4 regions of the Paenibacillus sp. UMB7766-LJ446 genome follow, and region 3 is predicted to be linked to each of the others. Evidence: riboswitches for the same ligand, from Rfam matches in the RefSeq annotation. Region 3 holds a riboswitch; each other region holds the start of a gene.
What was found. A riboswitch is a leader RNA that binds a small molecule or an ion and turns the genes downstream of it on or off. The one in region 3 is predicted to bind cyclic di-AMP.
Positions count from the first base shown of each region.

Region 1: another riboswitch for cyclic di-AMP. It lies ahead of QP794_RS24095 (C40 family peptidase); the one in region 3 lies ahead of QP794_RS05185 (3D domain-containing protein).
Region 2: another riboswitch for cyclic di-AMP. It lies ahead of QP794_RS04630 (HAD family hydrolase); the one in region 3 lies ahead of QP794_RS05185 (3D domain-containing protein).
Region 4: another riboswitch for cyclic di-AMP. It lies ahead of QP794_RS32305 (C40 family peptidase); the one in region 3 lies ahead of QP794_RS05185 (3D domain-containing protein).

Region 1 is NZ_JASOYM010000011.1:154,749-162,207, forward strand. It holds gene QP794_RS24085 (multicopper oxidase family protein) at 1-990, shown strand, start outside; gene asnB (asparagine synthase (glutamine-hydrolyzing)) at 1,318-3,213, opposite strand; gene QP794_RS24095 (C40 family peptidase) at 3,421-3,894, opposite strand; cyclic di-AMP (ydaO/yuaA leader) riboswitch at 3,900-4,033, opposite strand; gene QP794_RS24100 (response regulator transcription factor) at 4,198-4,908, opposite strand; gene QP794_RS24105 (sensor histidine kinase) at 5,019-6,410, opposite strand; gene QP794_RS24110 (NAD(P)/FAD-dependent oxidoreductase) at 6,586-7,260, opposite strand.
Region 2 is NZ_JASOYM010000001.1:912,253-919,711, reverse strand. It holds gene urtE (urea ABC transporter ATP-binding subunit UrtE) at 1-85, shown strand, start outside; gene QP794_RS04655 (nitrogen regulation protein NR(II)) at 111-764, opposite strand; gene QP794_RS04650 (Rha family transcriptional regulator) at 793-996, opposite strand; gene QP794_RS04645 (urease accessory protein UreF) at 1,273-1,974, opposite strand; tRNA gene QP794_RS04640 (tRNA-Leu) at 2,396-2,478, shown strand; partial or broken gene QP794_RS33125 (hypothetical protein) at 2,584-2,652, shown strand; gene QP794_RS04635 (glutathione peroxidase) at 2,628-3,104, opposite strand; cyclic di-AMP (ydaO/yuaA leader) riboswitch at 3,472-3,647, shown strand; gene QP794_RS04630 (HAD family hydrolase) at 3,765-4,163, shown strand; gene QP794_RS04625 (HAD family hydrolase) at 4,329-5,012, shown strand; gene QP794_RS04620 (Nramp family divalent metal transporter) at 5,176-6,471, opposite strand; gene QP794_RS04615 (organic hydroperoxide resistance protein) at 6,929-7,348, shown strand.
Region 3 is NZ_JASOYM010000002.1:39,392-46,850, forward strand. It holds gene QP794_RS05165 (alpha-glycosidase) at 1-1,026, opposite strand, end outside; gene QP794_RS05170 (M20 family metallopeptidase) at 1,269-2,444, opposite strand; gene QP794_RS05175 (ABC transporter substrate-binding protein/permease) at 2,626-4,089, shown strand; gene QP794_RS05180 (amino acid ABC transporter ATP-binding protein) at 4,076-4,798, shown strand; cyclic di-AMP (ydaO/yuaA leader) riboswitch at 5,082-5,278, shown strand; gene QP794_RS05185 (3D domain-containing protein) at 5,281-5,949, shown strand; gene QP794_RS05190 (polysaccharide deacetylase family protein) at 6,125-6,913, opposite strand; gene lpdD (prenylated flavin chaperone LpdD) at 7,068-7,415, shown strand.
Region 4 is NZ_JASOYM010000024.1:25,825-33,283, reverse strand. It holds gene rbsK (ribokinase) at 1-799, shown strand, start outside; gene QP794_RS32315 (c-type cytochrome) at 1,128-1,487, opposite strand; gene QP794_RS32310 (GNAT family N-acetyltransferase) at 1,637-2,131, opposite strand; gene QP794_RS32305 (C40 family peptidase) at 2,530-3,000, opposite strand; cyclic di-AMP (ydaO/yuaA leader) riboswitch at 3,004-3,141, opposite strand; gene QP794_RS32300 (hypothetical protein) at 3,393-4,235, opposite strand; gene QP794_RS32295 (M1 family metallopeptidase) at 4,246-6,237, opposite strand; gene QP794_RS32290 (YwhD family protein) at 6,338-6,841, shown strand; gene QP794_RS32285 (transglycosylase domain-containing protein) at 6,979-7,459, opposite strand, start outside.

The DNA of each region.
Region 1 (7,459 bases), on a different contig from region 3:
GGTGACATAAATACGGGTGATTCCGACAGCATGGGTATGAGAGGCATGAATCATAATGAAATGAATATGTCCGGATCGGATATGAACATGGGCGAGGACACTACGAGTATGGGCGGACATGATATGAGCATGTATGACCTATACACGATAAACGGGAAATCAGGCACTGCCATTGAGAAGCTCACGGTTAAAGAAGGCGATAAAGTTAGAATTCGCTTAATTAATGCAGGATACATCAGTCATCAAATGCACTTACATGGCCACAATTTTAAAGTTATTGCTTCGGATGGACAGCCCCTGAATGAACCCGACATGATTGAAGATCAATTACTTTCTATTGCTCCTGGGGAACGTTATGATATTGAATTTACAGCGGACAATCCAGGCTCCTGGCTCCTTGAAGAACATGGAATTGAGTCGCCGATACAAAATATGAAAGCCGTTATCCAATATGAAGGTTCAAAAGTTCAAAATGACAATTCCAATGCCTCTACCACGCTTCCTGTGTTTGACATCGAAAAGTACGGTAACATGGCAGATCCTTTATTTTCGTTGAATCAGATATTTAATCAGAACGTGACAATGAATTTAAATACGGAAATGAAAGACGGAGAAATGGTTTACACCATTAACGGAAAGGTATTTCCGGATACAGATGTCATAAAAGTCAAGAAGGGTGACAAGGTGAAAGTTACTTTTGTGAATCAATCCAAAACGGATGACCATCCTATGCATCTCCATGGTCAGTTTTTTCAAGTACTAAGTAAAAATGGTCAGCCCTATCAGGGGTCAACGATCATAAAAGATACACTAAATGTTAAACCAGGGGAAACCTATGTTGTTGCTTTTGAAGCCGATAACCCAGGAAATTGGATGTTCCATTGCCATGATTTGCATCATGCTTCCGCTGGAATGGTAACGGAAGTCATGTATACAGATTATGAAAGTAACTATACACCTGATCCAAGTGTAGAGAATGTTGCTGAATAAGGATTATGAATGAGAAGCATTGATTTTCACTCTATTAAGATCTGCTAAAAATACTTGTTAATAAGATATTAAAAACCGAAGAATTCATGATGCGGCGATCTTTTCCCGGAATGTATCCGAGGATTGATTGCCGCATTTGTTTGGGAACACCTTGATCGTAAAACAAGCGGTACTGACGATGATGAACCACCGCTTTTATGCATATCCATGCTTCTATTAGCTGACATACCAAAATCCCCCCCGGTATAATGAGCTCATTATAACATGATCTCTATTCCGAGGGGACGATACATCAGAGCTATATTGGGGGCGTTATTGATTTTACTATTACAATATCATTCTTTTTGAAGATGGAACGGAAAAGGAATACGCACGATCTTCAATATATATTTGATGCCATAAGATAAATACAAGGATGGTCCACAATTTACGGCTTGCATCCAATTTTCCTTCTTTATGGATCTGAAGTAGCTGCAAGACATACGTTTTATTGATCCATTGATCTACGTCTGCTGTCATAATCAGATTCCTAGCCCATGCATACCATTCATTTTTTAACCATACTCTGGTTGGGACAGGAAAACCTAATTTTTTTCGCTGCTGTACATCAGGCGGAACCACATCTTTCATAGCATCACGGAGCAATAGTTTAGTTGCTGTGGGCGTAACTTTATACTTTGTAGGGATGGTAGCAGCTAATTCAAATACTTTAGTGTCTACAAAGGGAACGCGAAGTTCCAAGGAATTTGCCATCGACATTTTGTCTGCTTTCATTAGGATGTTCCCACGTAGCCACGTATGAATATCAATATACTGCATCTGTGTGACTTCATCATATAACTTCGCTTGCTCATAAAGAGGCTTAGTCACCTGAAGGGTCGGTTTACATACTCCCTGCTCCAATAACCATGGTGCTAATACCTTACTTTTTTCATGATCCATAAAAATCTTCGCATTTCCAAAGTATCGTTCTTGCAGAATGAGACTCCCTCTTTCCAAGAATCCTTTTCCTTTCATGCCGGTAGGCATTAATCGTCCCAGATGTCCTGCAAGACATCTCCATGGCCCTGGGAGACCCTGAAACATGCGGAGAGCATAGGGTTCCTGATAAATGTTGTAGCCACCAAAAAATTCATCTGCACCCTCACCTGAGAATGCCATCTTAACATGCTGACTAGCCAACTTCGATACAAAGTAGAGACCCACGGCTGAGGGGTCTGCTACTGGCTCATCCATATGCCATATTAAAGAAGGCAGTATATCTATATAGTCGCGGGCATTAATCCGAATTTCATGGTGCTCAGTCCCTAAATAGGCTGCTGTCTTTCTGGCATCATCCAATTCACTATACCCCGGCATATCAAATCCAACGCTGAATGTTTGGGTTGGTTCCAATCGATGAAGTAAACCAACTAAACTGCTTGAATCAATACCACCCGATAAGAATGCTCCCCTAGGGACATCTGAGTTCTTGTGAATACGAACAGATTCAGTTATTACTGATCGCGTCTCCTCTACTAAATCGGAATAGGACCTGTTTTCATGGGGCTCAAACTTCACTTCGTAATACGGTTTGATGGTCATTCCATTATTCTGTACAAGCAAATAGTGGCCAGCTTTCAGTTTATGGATTCCTTTGAACAGGGTTGAGGGTTCAGGTACATATTGAAATGTGAGATACTGATAAAGAGCATTTTCATCGACTTCCCGATCAATCCTACCTGAAGCCAGTAACGTTTTAATTTCAGAGCCAATCATGTATCCGGAGGCGGTTTCACTGTAATATACAGGCTTTATCCCGAAATGGTCCCGTGCCGCATATAAAAGATCACTTCTTCTATCCCATATGGTGAAACCAAACATGCCCCTTAAATAGTTGACACATTTAATTCCAACGTCCTCATAAAGCCTCAGTAATACTTCGGTATCCGAATCTGTATAAAATGTATACCCTTTTTGACTCAACCAATCCTTCAACTCTTTATAATTATAAATCTCCCCATTGAATACCAGCCAAATATCTCTGGTCTTATTGGTCATGGGTTGTGCCCCGTGCTCGATATCTAGTATACTTAGTCTCCTGAAACCCAGACCGATATGATCATGGATATACATCCCTTCATCATCTGGGCCACGATGAGCTATGGAGTCTGTCATCTGTTGCAGAATGTTTGCATCTACTGGCATACGATATTTGTTATATAAACTTACAAATCCACACATTGGGCTAATCTCCTCTAATCGATATAAGATTAGTTTAGCCTTCATGTATGTGGAATCTGTGTAAGAATACTGTCTATATCATAAATCACGTTCTTTTAAGTTATCTATATATTTACTGGATTTGTTCAATGGAGTGATTCTATATGTTCGAGGCAAGTTGTTAAACAAAATGGACAAACCCGTCTCCTCACGGGCTTGTCCATATTTTTAATGACTGTCGTCAATCATTTTAAGATAGTTCTGCTCGCTAACCACTCGGCGAGCTGTAACATATCTGGATTTATAATAACTTTCAGATAAGCTACTAATTCGAACACCTTTACTGCTTGATGAATGTGCAAATTGATTGTTACCTACATAAATTCCCGCATGGGAAATGCTGCGACCATTTGTATTGAAGAAAACGAGATCTCCTGGGCGTAGTTCTTCTTTTTCTACAAACGCTCCCTTTGTTGCTTGCATACTAGAGGTGCGCGGCAAATCTAGTTTAAATGCATTAAAAACATAAAGGATAAAACCGGAACAATCAAAACCTGATGTTGTGGTCCCACCATAAAGGTAGGGCGTTCCAACCACTTCTTTTATTTCTTCAGTTAGTTTTGCCTGACTAGCAAATGCTCCCGTTGCTGTGGAGGTAAATAAAACTGCTGCTCCAAGCACCGACAAAATGACCTTTTTCAAACTTTTGTTCCTCCCTTAGATGCCTACGGAGTTAGCTTAAGGATTCGGTTAAAGGCTCCCTATATTCTTTTCTTGCAAGAATAATTCACCCAACAAATGGTTCCCCCGTTTTCAATACGAAATTCGGCAAAAATAGTTAAATGTTTGTAACCTATAGAGTATTATATTGTTAAAATGTGTGGATTTTATGTAGAATTCTCATATATCTTACTCTACAAAAAATGAAAAGACCGTCCCCAGTTAAATTCAGGGAACGATCGCTTTTTAGTACAAATTTTTTTTTACCAGCTTCTACTTATAAGCTCAAGGCTCTTCTACACTATACAACCACTTATACCCTATGCCCCAAACTGTTTGAATGGGATTCTGTTCTAATCCAGCCAACTGTAACTTCTCGCGGATATTTTTGACGTGGGTGTCCACGACTCGGTTATCCCCAAAAAAGTCACTTCCCCACAGACGTTCAATGATTTCATCTCTAGAGAAAACTCTTTGTGGATGCTCAGCCAACATAAGCAAGATATCAAGTTCCTTTTGGGTTAAATCCAGATTTGTGTCTAATACCAAAACTTGTCTTCGATCTGGATAAATAATCATGTCTGAATACACGATTTTTCTACCGACTTCTTTTAGGCTCGAAGACTGTGAAGAACGTCGAATAAGTGCAAACAGGCGAGCGATGAGTTCATCTGAATTTACAGGTTTCACCATATAATCATCAGCCCCCACACCTAATCCATGTACCTTATCCTTCACATCCCCTCGGGCTGTAAGCATCAATATAGGTGTTTCACTAAATGCTCTGATTTTTTTACAAAGATGCCAACCATCCATATCAGGCATCATAACGTCTAATAAAATGACATGATACGAATTTTTCTGAAGATAGGCCAGTCCTTCTGTTCCATTATGAGCTTCGGTAATATCAAAACCTTGTTTAGTTAAATATATACGCAAGAGATTTCTCATATTCCATTCGTCATCAATAACTAACGCTTTCAATTTATTATTCATACAGTCAACACCACCCAATAAAAATCTGTAGCCACATGGCTTATATCAAAATATCATGAAATTTTTCTCCCTACCGTGGCTTTCAATATTATTAGCTCATTTGATTCATATTATAATTTAGAGCTATGTGGTTTCAATGAAGATGCGATGAGCGGGAATAATACTTTAAATGATGTGCCCTCTCCAATCTTACTCTTTACATGTATTGTTCCTCCTTGTTGTAACACAAGACTTTGAACAATAGACAGCCCAAGTCCTGTTCCTCCATATTCCCGAGACCTGGATTTTTCAACTCTATAAAATCGTTCAAATATAAATGGAAGTTCTTCAGCTGAAATCCCTGGTCCGGAATCGTTAATGCTAATCGCTACTCCACCTCCTTCGGAAGTTAGTGAAACTTGGATATTCCCCTCAGCTGTGTAACGAATTGCATTATCCAATAGGTTTAAAATGATCTGTTCCAACCGATTGGGGTCCACAAAAATATGGGGTACGGAACTCAACTTACTTTGAATAGTAAGACCTTTCTCTTGGGCTTTTAATTGAACCTTATCTATAGACCTCTGGATGATCGAAGTGGGTTCGACTGACATTAGCTTCAAGTCAATTTTACCTTCCTCCATTTTAGACAGTTCGAAGAGATCATTTATGATAACATTTAAACGTTGTGCTTCCTCTGATATAATTTGTAGATATTTTTTCTTTTCTTCTTCATTTTCCACAAGATCTTTAGCCAGTATATCCGCATACCCTTCCAAGTAAGTAATGGGTGTTCTCAATTCATGGGAGACGTTTGCAAAGAACTCGGAACGATTATCTCGATATTGTTTTAACTCTCTAGAAAGGTCGTTTATGGCTTGTGACAATGAACCAATCTCATCTTTAGTTTCCACAGGAATTTTTAAATTTAGTTCTCCTTTGGCAATCAGACGAGTTGCCTTTTCAATTTTCAACAATGGATTAGATAATCTTTTAGATAGAAAAAAGATGCATCCCATTGCCAACAATAGTGATCCAAATCCAGTGATAAACAGTAAATTTCTGATCGTTTGTATCGATTCTTTCATATTTTCTAGAGAACTAATCACATAAATCCCTTTGACAGTTGGATTAGTGGTCACGGGTATACCATGAAGCAGGTACAGTTCGTTATTAAAAGTGAATTCCCTTTCCACCTTCTTTCCCTCTAACAATTTATCATTCTCCCAGATATATTCAGGGAGAGTAGGGATGCCTGAAGCCTTTGATTCAATGAAGGTACCTTTTGAGTTCAAAATATACATCTGAACCCCTGTAAAATCGGCCATTTGTTCTACACTGTTACCTTGCTTCTCAAGCATAGAGGACAAATGTGCTGCTAACTCATTGGCTTCATCGTGCACTTTAGATGATAAAAAATTCGTAAATATGAGGTTAAGTACAATATTTAGCAATATTAAAATTCCAATAAACAAACTAAAAATGGTAAAGCTCAGTTTCAAATGAATTTTATTCCATGTCAAATGCATCACCTTTTTTATCGTTATTAAGAAAACAAAACAGTCGCCAAAATGGCGACTTCATAAATTTTCTTCTCGGAAAGGACGAGATTATTTTTTCACTTTAAGAACAATGCGTTAAAGTTTAGATATTAAAACGTATCTTCCCCAGTCAGTGTCTATTTTGATTTTGCCCTTTCTATGAATTCGAAACGACACCCTTTAATTCTTCAACAGAGATTCTCTTCAAAAACTTACTGAATTTTTCTTTACATTTTGCGTGTACTTTGTAGTAATCAATTATGTTCATTACAGTTTGTATCACTTCCACTTCCGATAAACCAGTTAAAAAAAGTTCCGCTAAAGAAGCTTTGATTCCCTTTGGATCTCCACCAACATAAATATCGAATTTCTCTTTCATTTTAACGATGCCTATATCTCTCAAGAGGGGTTCACTAGTCCCAAGTGCGCAGCCAGCATATCCGACCTTAAGAGGTGTCGGTGTCAGTATACCCGCTATAGCTTGATTTAATTTTTGAGCAATGTCTAGTCCAGCATCCTCTGCTCCTCTGCAGAAATTGCAAGCGATCAGGGCCTTAGTTGAATAACCTGCAGGGTTTACCTCAAGTCCAATACTTCGAAGATTGTCAGTTACGATTCCTTCCATTTCAGCAGATACCTCAATATAAAATTGTTTAAACGGAGTCATCTCGGTCTTTTGCTCTGGACCCAAAAGTTTACTGATAGCTGAAAGTTGCACTGCAGTAAACAAGCTTCCTCCTACTTGAACTGGTGGGGAAACCGCAATCATCAACCTTTCATTGTTCACTTCTTTTTCTCCTTTAACTGTTATAAAATTTAAAGTCCTCTTCATGTATATCATATGACTGTATCAATGCAACTCTTTATTTAGGTTCACCGTAATGGTATCTCATTGCACTGATAGAAGATTTCGCAGTTGGTATCTTTAGAATACCCCCCTATTGTATAATTTTCAAGCTTTTCTTTATAAAATATGATTTAAGTTACTCTACCCTTTCATGTTGCGTAACAGTACCTACTTAACTTTTTTT
Region 2 (7,459 bases), on a different contig from region 3:
TGTAATGGACAAAGGGGCAATTGCACTGCAAGGAACACCGCGGGAACTGGATATGTCGCAGTTTGAGCACCATCTGTCTGTGTAGCTAAGGTTCGTGGTGTAGGGAGAGTTTAGGCGTGCTTGTCCAGAATGTTGGAGTACTTCGGATATAGTCTTCGGATGCAATCCGGGCAGATATCATGGGTGAATTCGGCATGAGTATGCTTCTCCAGATAACTTTCAACTGAATTCCAGCTGTCCTGTTCATCCTTAATCTGTTTGCAGACAGCACAAATGGGAAGTAGTCCACGCAACGTGCGCACTTCGGACAGAGCTTTCTTCAATTGGCGTTCTGTCTGTTTCTGTTCGGTAACATCCGTGTGTGCAATCAGTGCGAGATCAGACAGCAGGGATGGGTCGGCCTGAATCAATGGGGTGAGTTCGAGACGGAACCACCGTTGTTCGTTGTGGACCGTTTGAACGAAGATGTCATATGTATGACTGTCTTTAAAAGGTGCAGTAATACTTTTCAACTCCTGAACGATCTTCGCATTCTTTGCTTGTTCCTCGCGTAATGTCCACCCCTCTATTAAACGAAGGTAATAAGATGTTTCGGGTGTGGTGCTGGAGTGGCCGGATACGCCCGGTTTGGGAAGCAGTTGCCCGAGTCCCTGTTGCCAAGCCGTATTGCAGCTGCGGATGATCCAGTTATGGTCGACGATGATGAGCTGGTGTTGCATGGACTGGAACGATAATCTCTCCAGATCGGATATTAAGTACCTCATGAAATGAGCTCCTCCTTGGCAGAAAATCTTATCTTAAATCATCTGGAATATCCAAAATGTCGGCGACCTGGTTCCTGAACCGGGTTGCTTTGCGTGTCCCATGGATGAGATTGGACAGACGGTATGGCGGGATGTTGTACTGTTCGCAAAATGTCTTTTGGTCGACCTGGAGTTCGGTTAGTCTTCGTTTGATGGCCCATCCGAAAGGAGTCACAGGTTTCTTTTTGTTCAAAAGGGTTCACCCCTCAGTGGAATGTAGTATTCAGCCGGTTATTCTTGATGTAGAATATATAGATATGCGAGCTGTATAATTTATTATATACGTATTTGCGTCATCTAACAATTAAAAAAGACGGAAATAAGTGTATTTTAATGTGTTAAATGGCGTAATTACGTTAAATAGACAACATGAATGACATAAAAAACACGCCAGCAATGAGGTTGCGGCGTGTTTTTCATGTTTTACTGTATGAGGAGGTGAGTTGTATGGAGGTGAAGGGGATAAAGATCAGGCCCTGTAGGCGTGAAGTCCTGCTCCAAGCATATGGAAGCTGGGGAACAATGTTTTCATGGACATTGAGGCTGGTTGTACCAGTCCATCCGCAGCGGAGGCGCTGACGGTATGCCATTCATGCTCCAGGTCTGCGGCGAGGCGAACCAACAGGTCCTGGGTTGTATCGGGAGTGAGGGGAATCACTTTGGAGGCTTCGGTTATGCAGGCACTCATGGCTGAATGCAGATAACCAAGGACTGCCTCCTCGACAGGGATTTCGAGGTGGTGGTTAATCCAGGCGTGAACAGTGGAAAGGCAGCCAACGGATTCATACTTAGCCAGAGTTTGTTCAAGCTCGCTAAAATCAATCCAGGGGTGGAGTGCACGAGCCAGCTTAATCAGTCGTTTTCCCATTGTAGAGGCATGTTCTCTGAGGTTTGCTGGGGTGCGCTGGACATGAACGAGTTTGTCGATAAGGGCTGTACGCCACGCGTCATTATGATCTGTGGCGGTGTATATGCCTTTAATCGCCATACCTTCCAGACGCACGATACTGGGGTGCAATTGACAGCGCATGAATGATTCTAGATCTTCAGCACTGCGAATGGTTCCTTCAGTGATATGGGTTTCCATACCGAAGGAATGGGTGAACCCTCCGACCTGGATAGAGGAATCAAGCAGTTTGACGTAATCGAGCAGCTTATTCCCACGGTTCACAATCTTTCGCCTCCTACGTTCGGTAAATGTTATGTAAAATAACATTTATACTCCGCTTTAGTTCGTTTTCTGTTCATAAATCCGAATTATATGATATATATATTCACATAAATATCCGCTTTTTGTCAATAGTTTCTTGCTTTTTAAATTTAAAATCTTATTTGTGTTAATTTTTATAACATTTAAAGTTATATTATGAAGGGTGAATGGAGTAATTGTTCCTTATAAAGGAAGTAGAGTGATCAGCCTGCTCGGATATAAAAACGGGATCAATTTTAATCATATGTGCTTTTTAGGAGAAAATGACGAGATTATACGATTTTTGGAAGGGAAAGCGCAGTTAAAATGATAATATTAAAAATGCTTTACATTTAAACTTGAAACGGGTATAATCAACTCTGTTGCCGATTATTTACGACATGCGGTCGTGGTGGAATGGCAGACACGCTATCTTGAGGGGGTAGTGGGTGTATACCCGTGGAGGTTCGAGTCCTCTCGACCGCATCATAAGAACGATTAAGAAGAAGCTTCCCGTATGGGGAGCTTCTTTTTTATGTTTTTTTTACAGTAAAGATGAGTCCAGACAAAAAAGGTCACCCGTTTCCCTGAATGCATGCTCATTCTGTCTGCAGGGGTCGGATGGCCTTCACTTGTTATTTAAGCAATTCTTTGATGTCTGCTTCAATTTTATCAGGTGTTGTTTTGGGAGCATACCGTTTCAAAACACGTCCGTTCTGATCCACAAGGAATTTGGTGAAGTTCCATTTGATGGCTTTGGAGCCGAGTACGCCTGGTGCTTCTTTGGTAAGATGCTGGAATAGAGGATGAGCGCTTGAACCATTCACATCAATCTTCTCAAACATCGGGAAGCTGACACCATAGTTCATCTGGCAGAACTCGGCAATATCATCAGAAGAGCCTTTTTCCTGTGCAAACTGGTTGCTTGGAAAACCAAGAACTTCAAATGGGGAATCTTTGAACTTGTCCTGGAGTTCTTGCAGACCTTTGAATTGAGGTGTGAGGCCGCATTGGCTTGCTGTATTCACGATAAGCAGTACTTTGTCACGATAGTTGGACATCTCAACTTCCTGACCGCGAAGGGTGTTTACTTTGTAGTCGTAGACTGACATGAAAATCGCCTCCATTTCATATTCTTCTATCATCTATTATATTGATTACAATTAAATATTGCAAAATTAATATTGCTTTTTTAACGCCATTTGGACCTCTCGTGTATGAACTGTGAATGTTTTGCTACCTGAATTTCGCTAAAGAGAGAATTAGAGAGCTTTGAAGAGATGGGTAGAGAATGGATGTGTTGTAAGCGCTATTATTGATGTGAAATGGCAAAAATCCGTCGATTCGGTGATCTGCGCAGACTTTACACCGATATGGCACGGGTGTATGATTCATATCGTAATTCCAATTTCAATTAAATTTTACATGAAAAACGAAACAAACGATAATATCGCTCTGATTAAGAAACATAATGGAACGATGTTTTAATCGCTGAGTTTCCATTCATTCATGGGTGGGAAACGGGGGAACCAACAGGATGAACTGTCCAGGACAGTAGGCATCCATGGGGTGAATTTTCCGGTGACAGCCGGAAATAGGGCGACTCTCGCGCCCGAATCCGTCAGCTAACCTCGTAAGCGTTAAAGGGAGAGGCAACAAGCCGTACGCTGGTTCATAGTGTCTTTTTGCTATGGATTATTGAAGAAGCGTCCGGGAGGCCTTGGTCCCCCACGCTTCTTTTTTGTTGTCTTTTCACGCAAAGGGAGGAACGAATGATGGATAAAGAGATGATCTTAGTTACTGCTCCAAATGAAGCAGGACGTAAATTTATCAAATTGCTGATGTACAAAAAAATGCCGTTTGCCGTTCTGACCAACAGTGCAGGGGAAGAGCGCAGGCTCCGGAGAATTGGTGTGGAGCATGTCATTCGCATGAACACGGCTGCAGCTCAGAAATGGTTTTTGCCGCAAGGCAGTGTAGGCAATGTTTTTATTTTTGAAAATAGCCTAAACCTGACCTGCCGCTATTTGCAGATCTGCCGCTCCTGGACATCCAAGTCCCTATGTGTCATTACAGAACAAAGCCACCCTAAAGGGATCTACCGGGGAATGGGAGCAGACCGTATTGTGTATTCCTTGAATGGGGAAGTTGGGTTTCTGCTTAATGGTTAGTGGTTAGTACTATTCATGTGATTGATCCAGTGTCAGCTGCCTGTTATAATTGAAATCATAAATATACGGAATCTTGAGGAGACTCATGCATGATGGTGGGTCTTCTTTTTTATGGTTTGGGAAATGGGGAAATGAATTTCCTGTGGCTAACGAGGAGGAATAGGCGTGCCGGATGTAGGTGGAATACAATGGTTGTTCTTTGATGTGGGGGATACGCTTGTGGACGAGTGGGAGCCGGTGGATGATATTATCGGTCAGTTCGTTCGAGAAGCTTGTGCGCTTGGTTATCAGGTGGAGATGCAGACAGTACGAGAACTATTTGCCGCCTCCTACCGAAATTACGAGCAATGGCCGATGAAACTGGCTATTCGTACCCTGATCAGCGATGAGGGGCACCGGGAACAGATACAGGAGAAGCTGAAGTTCCGCAAAGAGCTTGAGCGCCCCTTCGCGTCAGCCGACGCTGTTCTCCAGACGTTGTCGCAGCACTATAAGATTGGCATCATTGCCAATCAGAGCCCGGGGACGGAAAATCGGCTGGATAGCTACGGTTTGCGCAAGTACGTGGATGTGCTGGCCTGTTCAGCTGAAGAAGGAGTGTCCAAGCCTGATCCTGAATTATATGCTGTAGCTCTGAAACAGGCGGGATGTAAACCGGAGGAAGCGGTCATGATCGGCGACCGGATTGATAATGATATTATTCCGGCTAAGAAGCTGGGTATGCACACGATCCGAATTTTGCAGGGGTATGGCAGGTTCCAGCCGGAGCTAGCAGATGCAGAGCGTCCGGACTGGACGGTTGAATCACTGGATGAACTACTTCCCTTGTTGATAGTAACTCAAAATTGATAAATAAACTAAAAGCGTATTTAAGAGCTAATCTAATCGGTATGGATCAGGTTGGATTAGGTTGCTGCTCGAACATATAAAAGGCTGATCATCTCAAGGTATACATTACTTGAGTTGATCAGCCTTTTTGAGTTAGACAATATAGAGTGTAGTTCCATGTAACCTAGAACAACAGAATGGTCTGGATAATCAGATACACATTCAGGATAACGATTACTCCGGCAATGATCCAGGAGATGATTTTGAGCCACAGCTTGTTAGCAAAATCCCCCATGCTTTTTTTGTCACTCGTAAACATGATCAGTGGAATAACGGCAAAGGGGAGCTGCAGCGACAACACAACCTGGCTCAAAATCAGCAGTTCTTCTGTTCCGTGCTCTCCGGCAATAGCTGTTACGATAACGGCCGGGATGATTGCAATCAGACGTGTTACCAGCCGACGAAGCCACGCCGGAATACGAATGTTCAGGAAGCCTTCCATTACAATCTGACCGGACAGTGTGCCGGTGAGTGTTGAGTTCTGGCCTGAAGCCAGCAGGGCTACACCGAACAGGACGCTGGCGATAGTGGTTCCCAGCAAAGGTGTCAGCAGATGGTAAGCATCCGTAATTTCCGCAACCTGGGTCATGCCTGCACTATGGAACACGGCAGCAGACACAATCAGGATGGCTGCATTGATGAACAGGGCCAGCGTTAAAGCGATGGTTGAATCCATGGTGGTATACAGAATCGCTTCTTTTTTACCCTTAGTTGTCTTTTCAATCTGACGGGTCTGTACGATAGAAGAATGCAGATACAGATTATGGGGCATCACGGTTGCGCCAATAATGCCGATGGCGATGTAGAGCATGGCTGGATTTTGCAAAATCTCGGCACTTGGTACAAAGCCGTGCATGACGCCACCCATATCCGGTTTAGCGAGAAACAGGTCAATCCCGAAGCAGAGGGCGATGGTAGCCATCAGCACAATAACGAGCGATTCCAATGCGCGGAAGCCTTTATTTTGCAGCAAAAGAATGACGAGAACATCGACTGCTGTAATAATGACGCCATATAACATGGGAATGTTGAATAGCAGCTTGAGTGCGATGGCTGAACCAATAACCTCCGCAAGGTCGGTGGCTGCAATCGCAAGCTCACACAATATCCATAACACCATCACGACAGGCATGCTGAATCGTTCGCGGCAGGCTTGCGCCAAATCCCGTCCTGTGACAATCCCGAGCTTACCAGCGAGAGACTGTAACACAACAGCCATCAGGTTTGAAATCAGAATAACGGACAATAACGTATAACCGAATTGTGAACCACCTGCAATATCAGTTGCCCAGTTCCCGGGATCCATATATCCAACGGCAACCAGGTAACCCGGCCCAACAAAAGCAAGGAATTTTTTCCACCAAGCAGCGTTCTGAGGCACCTTCATGGAGCTGTGGGCTTCTCCGAGAGATGGGGCCATACCCGCAGCCAATGGTTCATTGGAAGGAGCGTTGAACGGATTTTTTTTACTCATAATATAATCACCCGACTTTGAAGTATTGATATTCTATATGAAGAGGAACGGTGTCATTCCTTTGATTAAATTTGAACATTGAAATCAAAATGAAATCAAAATCAAAAACGTAATTAAACTACTTTCGATATGTCTAAACGTTTATGTTGATACTTACATTGTACTCCTTCAATTATTTTTGTCTAGTGCAACTTTTGTGTAGAAGGACAAGATTTACCGGAGAAGGAGTTGTGCCTTAGTATATTACCCAACCCTTAATAAATAACCAATGTGCATCTCACGTGCATGAAAATAATAAAGATGTAAAAGCTGAATAAGGAACAAGATGCGTTTCAAAATAAGCCAGAAGTTTAAATTGAATAGTAGGCATTAAAAAATTTGAAGGTGAAGGAGAGATTCTTATATGGAAGCTTTATATACAGCAACAGCGACAGTTAAAGGTGGACGTACAGGTTCGGTGGCTTCTTCGGATGGTGTGCTCAAGCATGATCTGAAAATGCCAAAAGAGCTTGGAGGCCCTGGTGGTGAAGGAACCAACCCTGAACAGCTCTTTGCAGCTGGATACGGTGCATGTTATGAGAGTGCCCTCGCCAATGTGGCGCGCAAAGCAGGCGTGAAGTTGGAGAATGTGGTGGTAACCAGCAATGTATCCATTGGCAAAGACCCTGCGGATGACGGTTTCCAGCTGTCGGTACGCTTGGACGTAAGCATGCCTGGTGTGGATCACAGTCAAGCCGAAGATCTGGCGCGCAAGGCACATGATTTCTGTCCTTACTCCAAAGCAACACGCGGCAATATTGATGTGGTACTTAATGTAGTTTAAGACCTGACTCCTAGGAGTAGAGGGAACATATAGAGCAGTGTATCCTTGGATACCTGACGTTCGAGTACAAGACCCTGCTGGTCATCGGCAGGGTTTTGTATTGTATAATCC
Region 3 (7,459 bases):
TTTGACTACTTTGCGGAAATCGCGCCAGAAGTGATTATCCACTTCATTGGCTACATCCAGACGCCAGCCGTCGAGTTTAATTTCCTTGATCCAGTATTCAGCGACATCGAGCAGGTACGCTTTGACCTCGGGGTTGGCGGTGTTGAACTTGGGCATATTGCCATAAAATCCAAATGTATCGTAGGTAGGAATACCATCTTTAATCCGCACTGGATATTCATTGATATGAAACCAGTCTGCATATTTGGAATTTTTGCCGTTCTTCAGTACGTCCTGAAAAGGAGGGAAGTCTTCGCTGCAGTGGTTAAAAACCGCGTCAAGCATGACACGGATCCCACGGTGATGACATTGTTCCGCCACTTTTTTGAGCATGTCATTGTCCCCGAAATGCGGGTCTACTTTTTTATAATCAATGGTATCGTATTTGTGGTAGGAGTTTGCTTGAAATAGCGGGGTAAAGTAAATCGCATTGACACCGAGTTTAGTTAAATCGTCCAGGTGGTTGAGCACACCTTGCAGGTCTCCGCCAAAGTAGTTATCCAGTTCAGGTCGGCCACCCCATTCCTGGGTTCCTTCCGGGTTCAGATCGGGATTGCCATTCGCAAACCTTTCCGTCATGATCTGATAGAACACGGCTTCCTTGGCCCATTCTGGAACTTTAAATACATCAATTTCATGAATGTAGGAAAATTCATAATATCCTCCGGTAGCATATGGGAGAGCATAATGAATTCCGTTGTCAGCGAGATAAATATTCTCGGTACCGGCGGTAATGCGGAAGATGTAAGTCAGACGTTTGAATTTGGGCTTAACTGCAGTTTCCCAGTAATCAAACATACTGTCGGAAGCAGCTTTCTCCAATTGAATTTCCTTATAGGTTCCATTCCAATCGTATTTATCACCAGTCAGTGCAGTCACATATTGTACATCGTCTCTCTTCGTTCGTACACGCAGGTGGATTGTCGAGGGATTATAAGCATAAGCCCATTTATCGCGGGGAACGTGATACATCGCTTCGAGCAGCATGACAACACCTCCTGATTTTAAGATAAAGTTATAGCTATAAATAACCAAGTTAGACAGCATTTGAACCATGTAAACAGCGTGGGATGCAAAAATTTCAACATTTTTCAACGCTTTCTTTTCACAGCATTTCCAGCTGGTGTCCGTATATACGTGTTTATTATAAACAAAAAGGGTGCTCCTTAAGACCTGAAATGCAGGTCCTTCGAACACCCTAGGTTAATATACAGCAGTTTGCGAAAAACTTAGCGACTTGCTTGTTTAAACTCGGTTTGAATGGTTTGCAGCAGCTCAGGCTGTGTAAGAACATCATAAGCAGTTGCAGCAATTGCCTTGGCTCCAAGAATCATGCCATCCAAGGCCCGTTCCTGTAGTGCCAAATCACGGAATTCAATGGAATGGAGGGTATGAACTTCGTCCACAACACGAATATAAGGGTGAATTGCAGGACAGCGCAAGGAAACGTTACCGATATCCATGGAACCATGATCGTTACCCGTTACGATTTCCTCTTGAGAAATACCGAGCTCTAGCAGATTAGCACTGAAAGCGGCAGATAACGTTTCATTTGTAACCATTTCATCATAGGAAGTCTCGTAATTGGATGTAACCAGCCGGCACCCGGTTTGCAGAGCAGAGCCTTCGGCAATTTGAATCACACGTTGGGTCAGGATATTTAATTCTTTTCTGGTTGAAGCACGTACATAGAACTGGGCCGAAGCATAATCAGGAATGATGTTGGCTGCCTGTCCTCCGCTATTAATAACCCCGTGGATACGAACCGTACTCTTCACTTGTTGGCGGAATGCGTTAATTCCATTAAACGTCTGGATGACCGCATCCAGTGCATTGATGCCTTCATGTGGACTTGCAGCAGCATGTGAAGATTTCCCATGGAATTCAAATTGTACGGCATCAATAGCCAGGGAACTCCCAGATTTCTCATAGGCGTAATAAGGATGAGCCATCAGCGCAACATCACAGTCATCAAATAACCCTGCCTCAGCCATAGGCACTTTGGCGCCCCGGGTTTCTTCCGCTGGTGTACCGAATACTTTCAATGTTCCGCCTACTTCATCGAGTATGGACTTCAGACCTACCGCAGCTCCGAGGCTCATCATGCAGATTAGATGATGGCCACAGGCATGACCGATTTCAGGAAGTGCATCATACTCACAGAGAAGGGCAATAGTCGGACCAGGTTTGGATGCAGCATATGTACCGATAAATGCAGTATGCAAGCCAAGAACAGGAGCTTCTACGGAAAAACCGTGGAAGGCAAGTTCTTCCTTTAACCGAGCAGAGGCGAGATATTCTTCGTTACCCAGTTCGGGATTGGCACCGATGTATGATGAAATCTCCTTAAAACGGGAAGCATATTGATCAATTACAGTTAGAATTTGAGATTTGGTATGTGTCATGGTGGACTCCTTAAGCAAAAATGAAAATAATTTAATAATTATATCATAGATGCAGTTATTTTTCAGAAACTAGTCAAGATTTGTAATGTCGAAATGCATTGCATAATCATGCATTCTACTTTATAATGACTCAGGCATCAACAACAGAAAGCATACAAAGTATTATAAGGGGAGAACAGGGTTGAAATTGATTAGTCGTTACACCATGATGCTGATAGCTCTTGTGGTTTTGCTAACTACGGTTACACCGGTTGCGTCGGCAACGGGAACTACAGGCGACTCAGGCAGTAAAAAGCTGGTGCTCGGTACAAGCGCCGATTTTGCACCATATGAATTCCATAAAGTCATTGATGGTAAAGATCAAATTGTCGGCTTTGATATTTCGATTGCCAAAGAAATTGCTGCCGATCTTGGGGCAGAACTTGTAATAGAGGATATGGGTTTTGACGGACTTCTTCCTGCATTGCAGAGTGGTCGTGTGGATATGGTCATCTCGGGAATGACGCCAACGGATGAGCGTAAAAAAAGCATCGACTTCTCCGATACCTATTATAAATCGAAACAAGTTATCATGATTCGCAATGAGGATAAAGACAAATATTCAACCATGGCCGATCTGGAAAATGAAAAAATTGGAGTCCAAAAAGGTTCCATTCAGGAAACGATTGGTCAGGGAATCCCAGGCGCCAAATTGACAGCACTTGATAAAATATCTGATATCGTACTGCAATTACAGACCAATCGTGTGAATGCTGCGATCGTCGAAGATACAGTAGCTGCCGGCTATCTGGATGATGTTATCGGACTATCTGCTGCGATCCCGGATGAAGAGCAGGTCGAAGCGGCGATCGGGATTCGCAAGGGCAATACGGAATTGCTGAATGCAGTCAACGGAACGCTCGAACGTCTGAAAAACGAAAATAAAATTGATCAGATGGTTACAGAAGCAAGCCAGTTGATGGCAGACAAGGTGAATAAAAGCCAAAACATTTTTGAAGTGTTCTGGCAGTACAAAAGCTTCTATGCGACAGGTGTGGGCTATACGCTCTTACTGTCTGCTCTCGGTGTAATATTCGGGGTCATTATCGGTTTGATCATCTGTCTGTTCCGTCTGCATGACGTCGCAATTCTGCGCTGGCTCGGAACAGCTTACGTTGAGGTTATTCGTGGTACACCAATGCTGGTTCAGTTGATGATTATCTACTATGGACTTGCATTGACACTTGGTATTAATTTTACGCCGCTTCAGGCGGGTATTATTACTCTTTCCATTAACAGTGGTGCCTATCTTGCCGAGATTTTCCGTGCAGGTATACAGGGTGTGGATCGCGGCCAGCTGGAAGCAGCACGTTCCCTGGGGATGGGAAGAGGTGCCGCAATGCGCTTCATCATTCTTCCACAAGCGTTCAAAGCGGTGTTGCCGGCGATCGGTAATGAATTCGTGACAATTATCAAGGAATCCTCCATTATCTCGGTTATCGGTATGGTGGACATTATGTACCAGGCAAGTGTGGTCAAAAACATTACGTACCAAGGAATGAACCCATTCCTGATTGCAGCAGCCATTTACTTTGTGCTGACGTTCATTTTGTCCAAGCTGCTGGGTCGACTGGAAAGGAAGTTGAGTGCAAGTGATAGACGTTAGACAATTACACAAATCATATGGAAGCAACGATGTGCTTAAGGGCATCAACGTAACAATAGGCAAAGGTGAGGTTGTCGTGGTCATCGGTCCGTCCGGATCGGGGAAAAGTACCTTCTTACGTTGTCTGAACCTACTGGAGCAGCCTACTTCCGGGGAGATTGATTTTGAGGGTGTATCGATCACGGGTCCCAAACATAACATTAATGCGACTCGTGAAAAAATGGGGATGGTATTCCAGCATTTCAATCTGTTTCCGCACAAAACGGTGCAGCAGAACATTACGATTGCTCCCATTAAAGTGAAAAAACAGTCTGCACAAGAAGCGGAACAAATCTGTGAAGATTTGCTCAAAACGGTTGGCTTGTCCGACAAAAAAGATGCCTATCCAAACCAGTTGTCCGGTGGACAGAAACAACGGATAGCCATTGCAAGAGCCCTTGCGATGCAGCCGCATGTTATGCTGTTTGATGAACCTACCTCTGCACTGGACCCTGAAATGGTCGGTGAAGTGTTGGATGTCATGAAGCGCCTTGCAGTAGGCGGCATGACCATGGTCATCGTGACTCATGAAATGGGCTTTGCCCGTGAAGTAGGTGACCGCATTCTGTTTATGGATGGCGGGGTTATTGTAGAAGAAGGAACGCCGGATGAAGTGTTTGGTCAACCCAAACATGCACGTACACGTGACTTCCTCGCTAAAGTGCTTTAATACAACCAAATCCTTAAGGATGATGGTCAAGGTGGAATTAAAAATTCGTTCTGCGGATGAGAGTTCATCCGATCTATACATCCCTGTCGACACCAGTCGGCAGGGATGTTTTGTTATGTGAGGATAAGAACAGATTTACATAAAAAGTAACGTTTCTGTCATCAATGATTTAAGTCCAAATAGACAATTTATTGAAAAAAGTCGCTTGAATTCAGCATAAAAGTTGAAGTGAATTAGCCAGATGGTAACATTTACTACGACTCTTGGTTACAAAATTGTGATATATTTGTTCCTGCCGAAACTTCCGGAGGTGGGAGTGTGGGGGATGTAACGATGCAGAGTGTGCTTGGGGAAGAATCATTTGCACACGGCTTGGGGTGAATTAGGGCTACATAAATTATTCATGTAATTGAACCTATAGGGTGGTTTCCTCCATCCGAATCCGACAACTAACTTCGCAGGCATAATGAGGGAGGAAGACCATGATTAACAAGAAACGTATAGCCAAAACAGCAACAGCTTTGCTGACAGCAGCAATGCTCATTCAAGCCGTTCCGGCTCATGCTGATTCAGTTCATGTGGCCAAAGAGGGGGATACCTTCTACACCTTATCCAAACAATATGGAGTTGGACTTAACGCACTTATTAAAGCTAACAATGACATTTCAGCTTACAACATTTATGGGGGTTTGAAAATTACGATCCCTGGTAACACAACGAACACAGCTTCTGCTGCAGCAGCAAAAACAGAGGCCAAAACGGTGACTGCCGCAAGTCTTGACGTAAATTCGGATAGCAAGGTAGTACAGGCCTGGGGAAAAACGTTTGATTACAGCAAAACTGTTGACGTAAAAGCAACAGCATACTCCTCGGATGCTTCCGAAAATGGAGGATGGGGTGCAGTAGATTACTTCGGTAATCCGCTCGAACTGGGCACGATCGCAGTAGACCCTAGTATCATTCCACTGGGTACAAAAGTACTGGTGACGGGTCATACACATCCAGGACTACCTAAACAGGCATTTGTTGCTACAGCCCGTGATGTGGGTGGTGCCATCAAAGGCCATAAAATTGATATCTTTATTCCTGGCAGCAAGCAATCCGTGAACACATTTGGTATTCAGGATGTTGAACTTTACATTTTGAAATAAAATCAAAAGAGTAGCTGCACATGAACATGTGAGACTACAACTGAACCTACATTAAACCGTAAAGGGTGTCCTTCAATCACAATATTGTGATTGAAGGACACCCTTTTGCATATCCGATTTTTGTAGCGCCCAAGCTGCTGGCGCTGCTGGACGCGCTGCGCAGCGAATCTTGACCCTACTTGCCCTTGGGCAGCTCCAACAATTCATCCAAAGTTACGAGCTCATACCCGCGGTTTCGCAGCTCCTCGATGACTTCAGGCAACGCCTCAATAGTACCATTTAATATCGATCCGACCCCGCCTCCTGCATGCTGCAGAACAATGGAACCAGGTTTGACGGCAGACAGGATGTTTTGTTTGACTTCCTCTTTGGAGAGACCCTTCCAGTCCAGGGAATCGACGTTCCAGTTCACAATGCTGTAATGTTGTTTGGCCGCCCATTGCAGCTGCTGCTCGTTAATGTCGCCATAGGGTGGACGAATCATTTTGGGTGTGTAACCTACCAGATTGCGAATAATATCCCCGGTATGTAAGATTTGTTTGCGAAATGCATTCATGGATAGCTTACTGAACTGGGGGTGATTGTAGCTGTGATTGCCAACAATATGCCCTTCCTTCACCATGCGTTTCACCAAATCCGGATGTTTCTCAGCGCGATGTCCCACGATGAAAAAGGTAGCCCGTACCTTGTATTTTTTTAAAATATCCAGCACTTGAGGGGTGAACCGCGGATCAGGTACATCATCAAAAGTCAGTGCGACCTTTTTTGTTGAAGGGCCGTTGGTTTTGAACGTATCCGCATATTTCTGTCTGAGCTGTCCCAGTGTCAGCTGTTCCTCTTCGGAAGAATCAGACTTCGAAGCGGGTTCGGTTTGAGGGCTTGTAGATGCCCATATCTGAGCAGGGGCGTAACTTCCTCCCAGAAGAATGACCATGATGGATATCATTATGAGGCGTATGCGCATGTTAGTGCCTCCTTTTCCCAAATTGCGTTCTCTTTGGTATGCCCGGGGGGATCCGTATTTATGCATGATGTGAGATGTTTCATTGTTGATTCATTAAATTGTAGCCATAATTCCACCATATATATTGCATATAGAAAAGGACAGGTGGAGCAGGATGAATACATACGATTTAAATTCCGTTCGTTTACAGGTGATTGAGGCAGGGGAAGACAAAGTGTTTATGGTAACTGGAGGAAGATCACATATTGGGGCGGTAGCAACATTTTATCCGGACCGGGAACGGGTGAACGGTGCTACGGTGCATATCCCTGGGCATAAAGAACAAGAGCTGTGCGAGAGACTTGCACGTAGGGCTTCCTTGTATTTAAAGGTAACCGTAACTGTGATTATGGGCATTCACTTTGATGCCATTACGCGAATGCAGATTGATGAGATTGTGCAGACTGCAGAGAAGCTGCTGGATGAAGAGCTGTTGAGCCAAACCGGTCCACTGATCCAATAGCTCCAGGTAGGCTAAGTAGCTAAAATCGTTTTTTATGATTTTTT
Region 4 (7,459 bases), on a different contig from region 3:
GATGGTAGGTGCGGTAGGATCGGATGGTTTTGGTGAACGCTTGCTGCACAGTCTAACGGAAAGCGGGGCGGATGCCTCACAGGTCCGCATTCTGAATGATACGGTTACTGGTACGGCCTCCATCTGGCTCTCCAAAGGAGATAACCGGATTATTGTCATTCCTGGAGCGAATGGGCAGGTTGTGCCTGCGATGCTGGAAGAGGCGGATACGGTAAAAAGCCTGACTGCAGCCGCAGCGGTGCTGCTGCAGCTGGAGATCCCGCTGCCTGCGGTCACCCGCGCCGCCCAACTGGCGGCTGAAGGCAGCGCATTGGTGGTGCTCAACCCGGCTCCCGCGGTGCCGGGTCTGCCCCAGGAGCTCCTGCGGTGCGTCGACGTCGTCACGCCGAACCGCAGCGAGCTCGCCGTGCTTACCGGCCGGGATGATCTCCGGCCGGAAGACGTAGATGCGGCGGTCGCAGAGCTCGCCGCATCCCTCGGGGCCGCTGTCGTTACGACGCTCGGCCCCGAGGGGGCTGTATACGCGGCGGCGCCTGGCGGCCGCGTACAGGCAGGGCGTGCCGGCGCATGCCGTGCGCCCGGCTACGCCGTAAGCGCCGTCGACACGACCGGCGCTGGCGATTGCTTCAACGGCGCGCTGGCGGTAGCCCTCGCGCGCGGAGAGACGCTGGACGCGGCGGTAAGCTTCGCCATGGGCGCAGCCGCGTTGTCCGTGACGAAGCTCGGCGCCCAGTCCGGGATGCCGTCTGCACGTGAAGTGCAGGCTTTCCTTGCCGAGCAGAAGGCAAAAACGCAGTAAACCATTCTTCTTTAGGATGAATTATAGGCGGCAGAATGAGCTCATGCAACCGGAGTAGCCATAGCGCCGCATATTTTCACCGGAGCTTTCTCTACACGCTAAGCATGTAAATATGACCAAGAGGCTCTTACTTTCCCGGCAAGGGAGAGTGAGAGCCTCTTATCTGTAGAACATTGATTAAACCCGGTAACCCTGTGATACGGTTGGCTACGTTATGCGTTCAGCATCAACGTGGTTTAGAGCATGCGTTAAAGAGCAGGAGGTGATTGAAGCCACCACGCTATACATGCTTGCAACCTGTCTTAACTGTTCGCCTTAAACGATGGGGTTACTTCTTCTCCGCCAGCCACATCGCAATATTCGCGATTTCTTCTTCCTTCAGCTTGTCTTTGAACGAAGGCATACCGCCGCTTTTGCCTTTGACAATGGTCGTATAAATCTTCTCCACATCGTCCTGGCTGCCAATCTTCTGCAGACTAGGGCCCATGCCCCCTTGAAGCTGATCACCGTGACAGGTAATACAGTTGGCTTTGACCAGTGTCTCGGCCTGTCCTGCATCCATGGTAACTTGCGGCATCGTCGGTTTCGCTTCTTCTGCAACTTCCTCTTTCCCTGGAAGCGTAAACATTAGTACAATAGCTAAAGCGCACGCTGCAAAAAATACCCCGCTCATGATCCATTTGTGCATCCCTTATGTCCCCTCCAGAATGAAAGATCATCTAACCTGAAACTATCCATATCATTATAACGGAACCTGTAGTTACATCATAGCATTTTGTGGTAATTTTTTGAACTAATCACATAACCGGGGACTTTTTCGATGATTTGAAGCCCTATTTAATCGCGTGGACCTTCATAGACCATGCAGTAAAAAGGTTTCAAACCGCTCGGTGTCTGTCGTTCGTATGTATCCTGCGTAACAAATCCTGCCTTGAGATAGACACGAATGGCCCGTTCATTCCAGGTCAGGACTTCCAGATCAATTTCGTTTGCCGGGTTCCGGCGAAGGGCTTCCTTCACAATGGCCGAGACAAAAGCTGTTCCCTGACCATGACCACAGCGTTCGGGGTGCATACCAAGCCCAATGCGAGTGACACCTTCAAGTGGGAAGTATTGAGCGAAACCCCAAATTTGATGATCCTCTCCCAACACCACTGCATATTGTTCCTTCCGAAGCTGGGGATCTCCGAATTCCACTTCGAGTGCTTTCATCTGCTCCCAGGGCAGCCAGCTATAAATATTATAAGGCGGATCATACTGCCAATCACAGATGAGCTCCGCATGTTCTTCTTGCATGGGCACAACGTGAAACGTCACAGGGGCTTCATCCATACAACTGCACGCTCCTCTCATTGTGAACAAGCTATAATGATTTTAATTTAACCAATAGCATAGATATGTCATTCCATATCTATGCTTGTTTTCACTCTACAAAAGAGGCGTTCATTTGGCAAGTCCTCGTTATTGAAAAAAAGTGAAACAAAAGTTCTGGTAATTTCGTTTATATTATAGTGGGATGGGTAAAAACATTATAAGAGCACGGACGAAGCAATGCAAAATAGCCCTGAAAAAAGTAAAGTTAGGTTAGATAGCTTATCCCAAAATACTTTTGATGAAACGAAGCACAAAAAAACCGCCGGATACATTCCTGCGGAGAATGTACCAGACGGTTCTATTATGCTTCGTTACAGTAGTGTTATTGTTACAGCATGACGTTGCTCCGCTTGTCCCTAGTCGATGGCCAATGTCTCATATGCGTCCGTGCTCATAATGCGTTTAGCGCCAACATAGCGGTTAGCCCAATAGCTTTCACTTAATGCGCTGATTGTAACTCCTTTGGAAGAAGAGGAGTGTGCAAACTTTCCATCTCCTACAAAGATCCCTACGTGCGAGACCCCTTTGCCCGTTGTATTGAAGAATACCAGATCACCTGGTCTCATTTCCATACGGGATACTGAATCGCCCATGTCGAATTGTGAACTTGATTGGCGCGCCAGATCAATGCCCAGCTTGTCGAATACATAACTTGTAAACCCAGAGCAGTCAAAGCCGTTAAGCGTTGTTCCTCCGCTTTTGTATGTAGTTCCCATTGCTGAATCAATGACTTGGTCCATTTTTGAATCTGCGAATGCGCTGCCTGCTCCAAGCGATAATGCGAATGTGAGGCTAAGTACAGCTGCGGTTAATTTCTTCTTAAACAAAAGATATACCCCTTCCAATGCCTGCGAGGTTAGCTTAAGGATTCGGTTGAAGGTCCCCTATGATCCCTCTGTTGCAAGATCAATTCACCCATAACTGGTTCCCCCGCTTCCCAGGTGCTAGGAATTTGGCTATGCTAGTTGTGCACCTGCGAAATCAAGAAATGACGATTAAATTTTAAGTAGTTACAAATATGAAGGTAAAGATTACAAAGTTGTTACTAAAAACTCACTGCGATTATTGTAACAGAGGTATATCACTTTGGCAACGTTTAGCAACAAAATTAGCAAAAAAAACCTCGACCTTTGACGGGGAAAGGTCGAGGTTTGCTTGTTTAACGGCATTTGATGAGCTTAACTTTACATAGAGATGGTAACAATTTTGACCGTTCAATTTATTCCTTGACCGAGTTGGACTGCCATAACCGGAAATGGGCGCATATTTTCCACAGACTCAGCAAGCACCGGGCAAGTGGGTACGTTTGTTGTAGTATAAGGCCGGTTAAGCCTGTTACTAACCATGAAGCTGAGGTAAAGGCACCAAAGACCAGCAGATGAAGACCTCCCAGCAGGGTCGCAATACCGATCAAGGTGATGATTTGGCGCAGAGCAATCCATAGGGCCTGGAACGTACCACGCGCTCCACCTTCCCCGTCAGGAGCCGAGACCCCAAACTGCATGTAGAGAAGGGCATGATGTATTACCCACCCGTATACAATCCAACCAGCAACATAGGGAATACCCGGCAAGAGCAGCTGGAGGGAATGAAAGCCATCCATAAAGATGGAATAGAGCTTCGGTACGAGCCAATAAGCCGGCAGCAGCAGCAATACGGTTCGAATCGTGTGAAGCAACAACATCGGTTTCCACAAATTTTTGATGCCGCGAATGAATGGAACGCGCTCTTCTGAATGATTAAAATGCTGGAGTGAGTAGAGCAGCCCTGCCTGAATGAGTGGGCTAATTAGCATCCGCAGCAGCAGCATAGCCCCTAGAATCCATAAATGGCGATGGACCTCCGGGTTTGTTGACAGACCAAGCTGGCTCTCCATTTTGAATAGAATTGTACTTAGCTCCCCGGCATCAGGTTCAGGATAACGCAGGAGAAGCGGGACTACAGCTGACTGTACCATCCGATAAAGAAAGTATCCCCATATTAATTGATAGAGAAATAAGAGTGCCGCAATGAACATATGCTGACGGACGAGAAACCAGCCTTCACGTATTTTCGCTTTCACTGTATCCACCTCACCATGACAGACTTCCGAATATAGCTTCTATAAGTTTGGTTGCGCTCATGCTCCAGCGGGATTTGGTTGGCTCATCCAGTCCGGATTTCAGAAAATTGTTCATATGATGGTTCTCCAGCACGATCGTGTATAGCGGATCAGTCATCGCCCAGGAAACCGGGGAAGTGTAGGTCAATTTGTAGGTAATGCGCTCCTTGCTACCATCCCATTCTTTCGTCATGGTTTTCCCATCCTCGAACATAATTCGAACAGGCACTTTCGTATATTCACTGCCTTTTTTCTGCACTGTAACCGACGACTCGTACAAGGTTTGACCGTCTTTCAGGACGGGAGTGACCTTGATCTTCTCCACTGCAAAGTCAGCCATGCCGTCTCCGTATACGTATTGTTCAAAATAATCCGACCAGGACGTGCGGGTCACTTGTTCCACGACCTTTTGAAAATCAGAAGAAGTAGGGTGTTTGAAGCGGTATTTCTTCACATAGGTCGAGAGAATGCGCTCCATCGTTTTAGCACCAACCTGCTGCTCGATCCCGAGTAATACAAGCTTGCCTCTTGTGTATACGTTGGCTGCATAATGATTCTGGGAATCAAACTTCCAGGATTCTTGTGTCAGTGGAGCTGGGGAAGTAATGAGACCTGATTGTACGGGCAGATTCGGGATAAGTCCGTATTCCTGTTCCATCAGTTTGTCTTCCGCATAGGAGGTGAATCCTTCGTCCAGCCAAGCCTCTTCAAATTCATTACTGGCGACCATACCGTAAAAATACTGATGTCCAATCTCGTGCACAACCGTCCGTTCCAGATCGTAACCAGGGGCGGAATCATCCGCACCGAAGGCAGTGACCAAAGTAGGGTATTCCATTCCCCCTGCACCATTCCCCGATTTGGGCGGGACAACGATGGACAGTGTAGAATACGGATAAGGGCCAAACCATTTGCTATAATTGGATAGCGCTGCTTTGGCGGCGTAGAAATAACGTTCCTTTAGATCCTCATGCGCAGGGTCGAGATACAGCTTGATTCGAACGCCAGGCACATTAGGAGCAGAGAAGGGCTCTTCCGCATAAACAAAATCAGGTGAGGCTGACCAGGCAAAATCATGTACATCATCCGCATAGAACTGATAGATTTTTTCGCCGTTCTTCACCACAGCTTGCTGGGTTGGGAATCCTGTGGCAGCCACCTTGTATGTTTCCGGTACCCGAATACGTACACTATAGATGCCGAAATCAGCATAAAACTCTGAATTGCCATGATACTGATGCAAATTCCAGCCTTCGGACGTTCGACCACGTGTGCCTACTGGCTCATATACGCTAAGTTTAGGGAACCATTGACCTGCCATAACAAAGTTATCTGCTGTTCCCATGCGGGCAAAAATTTTCGGCAGCTTGACCTCAAATCGGGTGTGAAGCGTGATGCTTTCACCGGCTTTAACAGGTTTGGGCAGCCGTACCTTAATTAGGGTAGTATCTTTCATATTTCCGTCATCCGGCTGCACATATTGCATCCGATGCAAGAGGGAAAGCCCGTCCTCTGTTTTCATTTCTGTAATATGCATGGAACCATAACCGTCCGTGGGCATAACATCGCCGCGAAGCTTTCCCCCGGATTCTTTCATAAAGGTGGTGTCGGCAGAAGAGAAGGCGTTGGGATACATGTGAAAATAAAGCTCACTGACGGTTTTCTTACCTGGATGTGTCCAGGTTATCGTCTGAGTCCCTTGTAAGACATTTCCGTCTACGAGCTTCACATCCATGTGATATTCCACTACGCGGTTGCTGAACACTTCAGCGGTAGGTGTCTGTATACTTTCCGGAGATGTTTGGGTTTTGACGGGTGCCGTAGGCTTGCCCGATTCCGGGGCGAGCGCAGGCAAGTCAGAATGAATGGAGCGTGTGGTACCCAGACCAAGCCATATCCCCCCGGCAATTACACACAGGGCTATAATTGCGGTGAGCCAGCTCTTGGCGCGTCGTGGAATCATCGTTAAATACCTCCCGTTGACAAGCATCTACAGCATGTATATGTTTGCATTGGGGCGATTATTAGTTAAAATATTTGTATCAACCCTTGGAGGCTATAAAATGGACCAAAACGAGCAAAACGGCAAAAAACAGATTGCCTTGAATATCGTTAGTGCAAAGAGCAAACACAAAGGCTTCGGTGCAGGCTCTATTGATCTGAACAACCTGTCTCCAGTTATTATTGATAACGGAGAAGCTAAGATCGATATTGGTGCAATGCATGCGAAGAGTAAGGTAGAGCGCAACATCAAATTCTCCACCAATCGTGAGGACGTACCCAATGGACGCCAGGTATGGCTGGTATGGGTAGCTGTGGACCGTAACGAACAGGGGCAGCTCTATGGTGGAGCAACCGCGTGTGAGATGTGGATTGATACAGAAGCTCGTCGTGGATGGAAACTGCTGGCCGAACATGTGAATCGTATGGATTATGCTATGAAGCGCCGGTTCATGCTGGATGATCTTGGACCGGAGGATCGCGCAGCACTCAAAAAACTGCTGATTACGCATAACGAAGAATGGTGGAACGCTTCTCCAGATGAATTGAAAGAAGCGCTTGCCTAATTCATGTGCAAAGCCGTTTAAAAAAAGAAGCAAAAGCCCCGTGACCGAGATGATCGGTTCGGGGCTTTTGCTTTTGTGCTGAAACTGGAAATTTTGGAGTGGCGTAATTGCGTCATTACGTATTTACGTCACTTTGGTCATTCCACCCACCAGCGTTTGAAATCCTTCCACCATGAATGCTTCTCTTCCTGTATTCCCTGCTGATTCTGCACTTCGCGACTGTTTTTATCATCCTCTGAACCCGAATCGTCTGAAGCGCTGCGACAGACCTCAGTCGGTTCTGTGCCATCAATAAAAACTTCCAGCCGTTTCTCGGCGCAGCCATTGCCAGCCAGTTTGCCGGATTCGGGATCGATATATACACTGACGACGTTATCCGGTACGGTGAAGATCTTCGGTGGAACACTGGCAAGAGCCTGTTCCGTGAACTGGGCAAACATAGGTGCCGCACGACGCCCGTCGGATGTGGAGATGGCTTTGCCCTGATCGTAACCGACCCAGACAGCTGTGGAGAGCTCTGGGGTAAAGCCAACTAACCAGGCATCCGTATTCGTTGTCCCTGTTTTGCCAGCGACAGGCCGTTTAATGGTTGCAGATACCCGATTGCCTGTTCCGCCA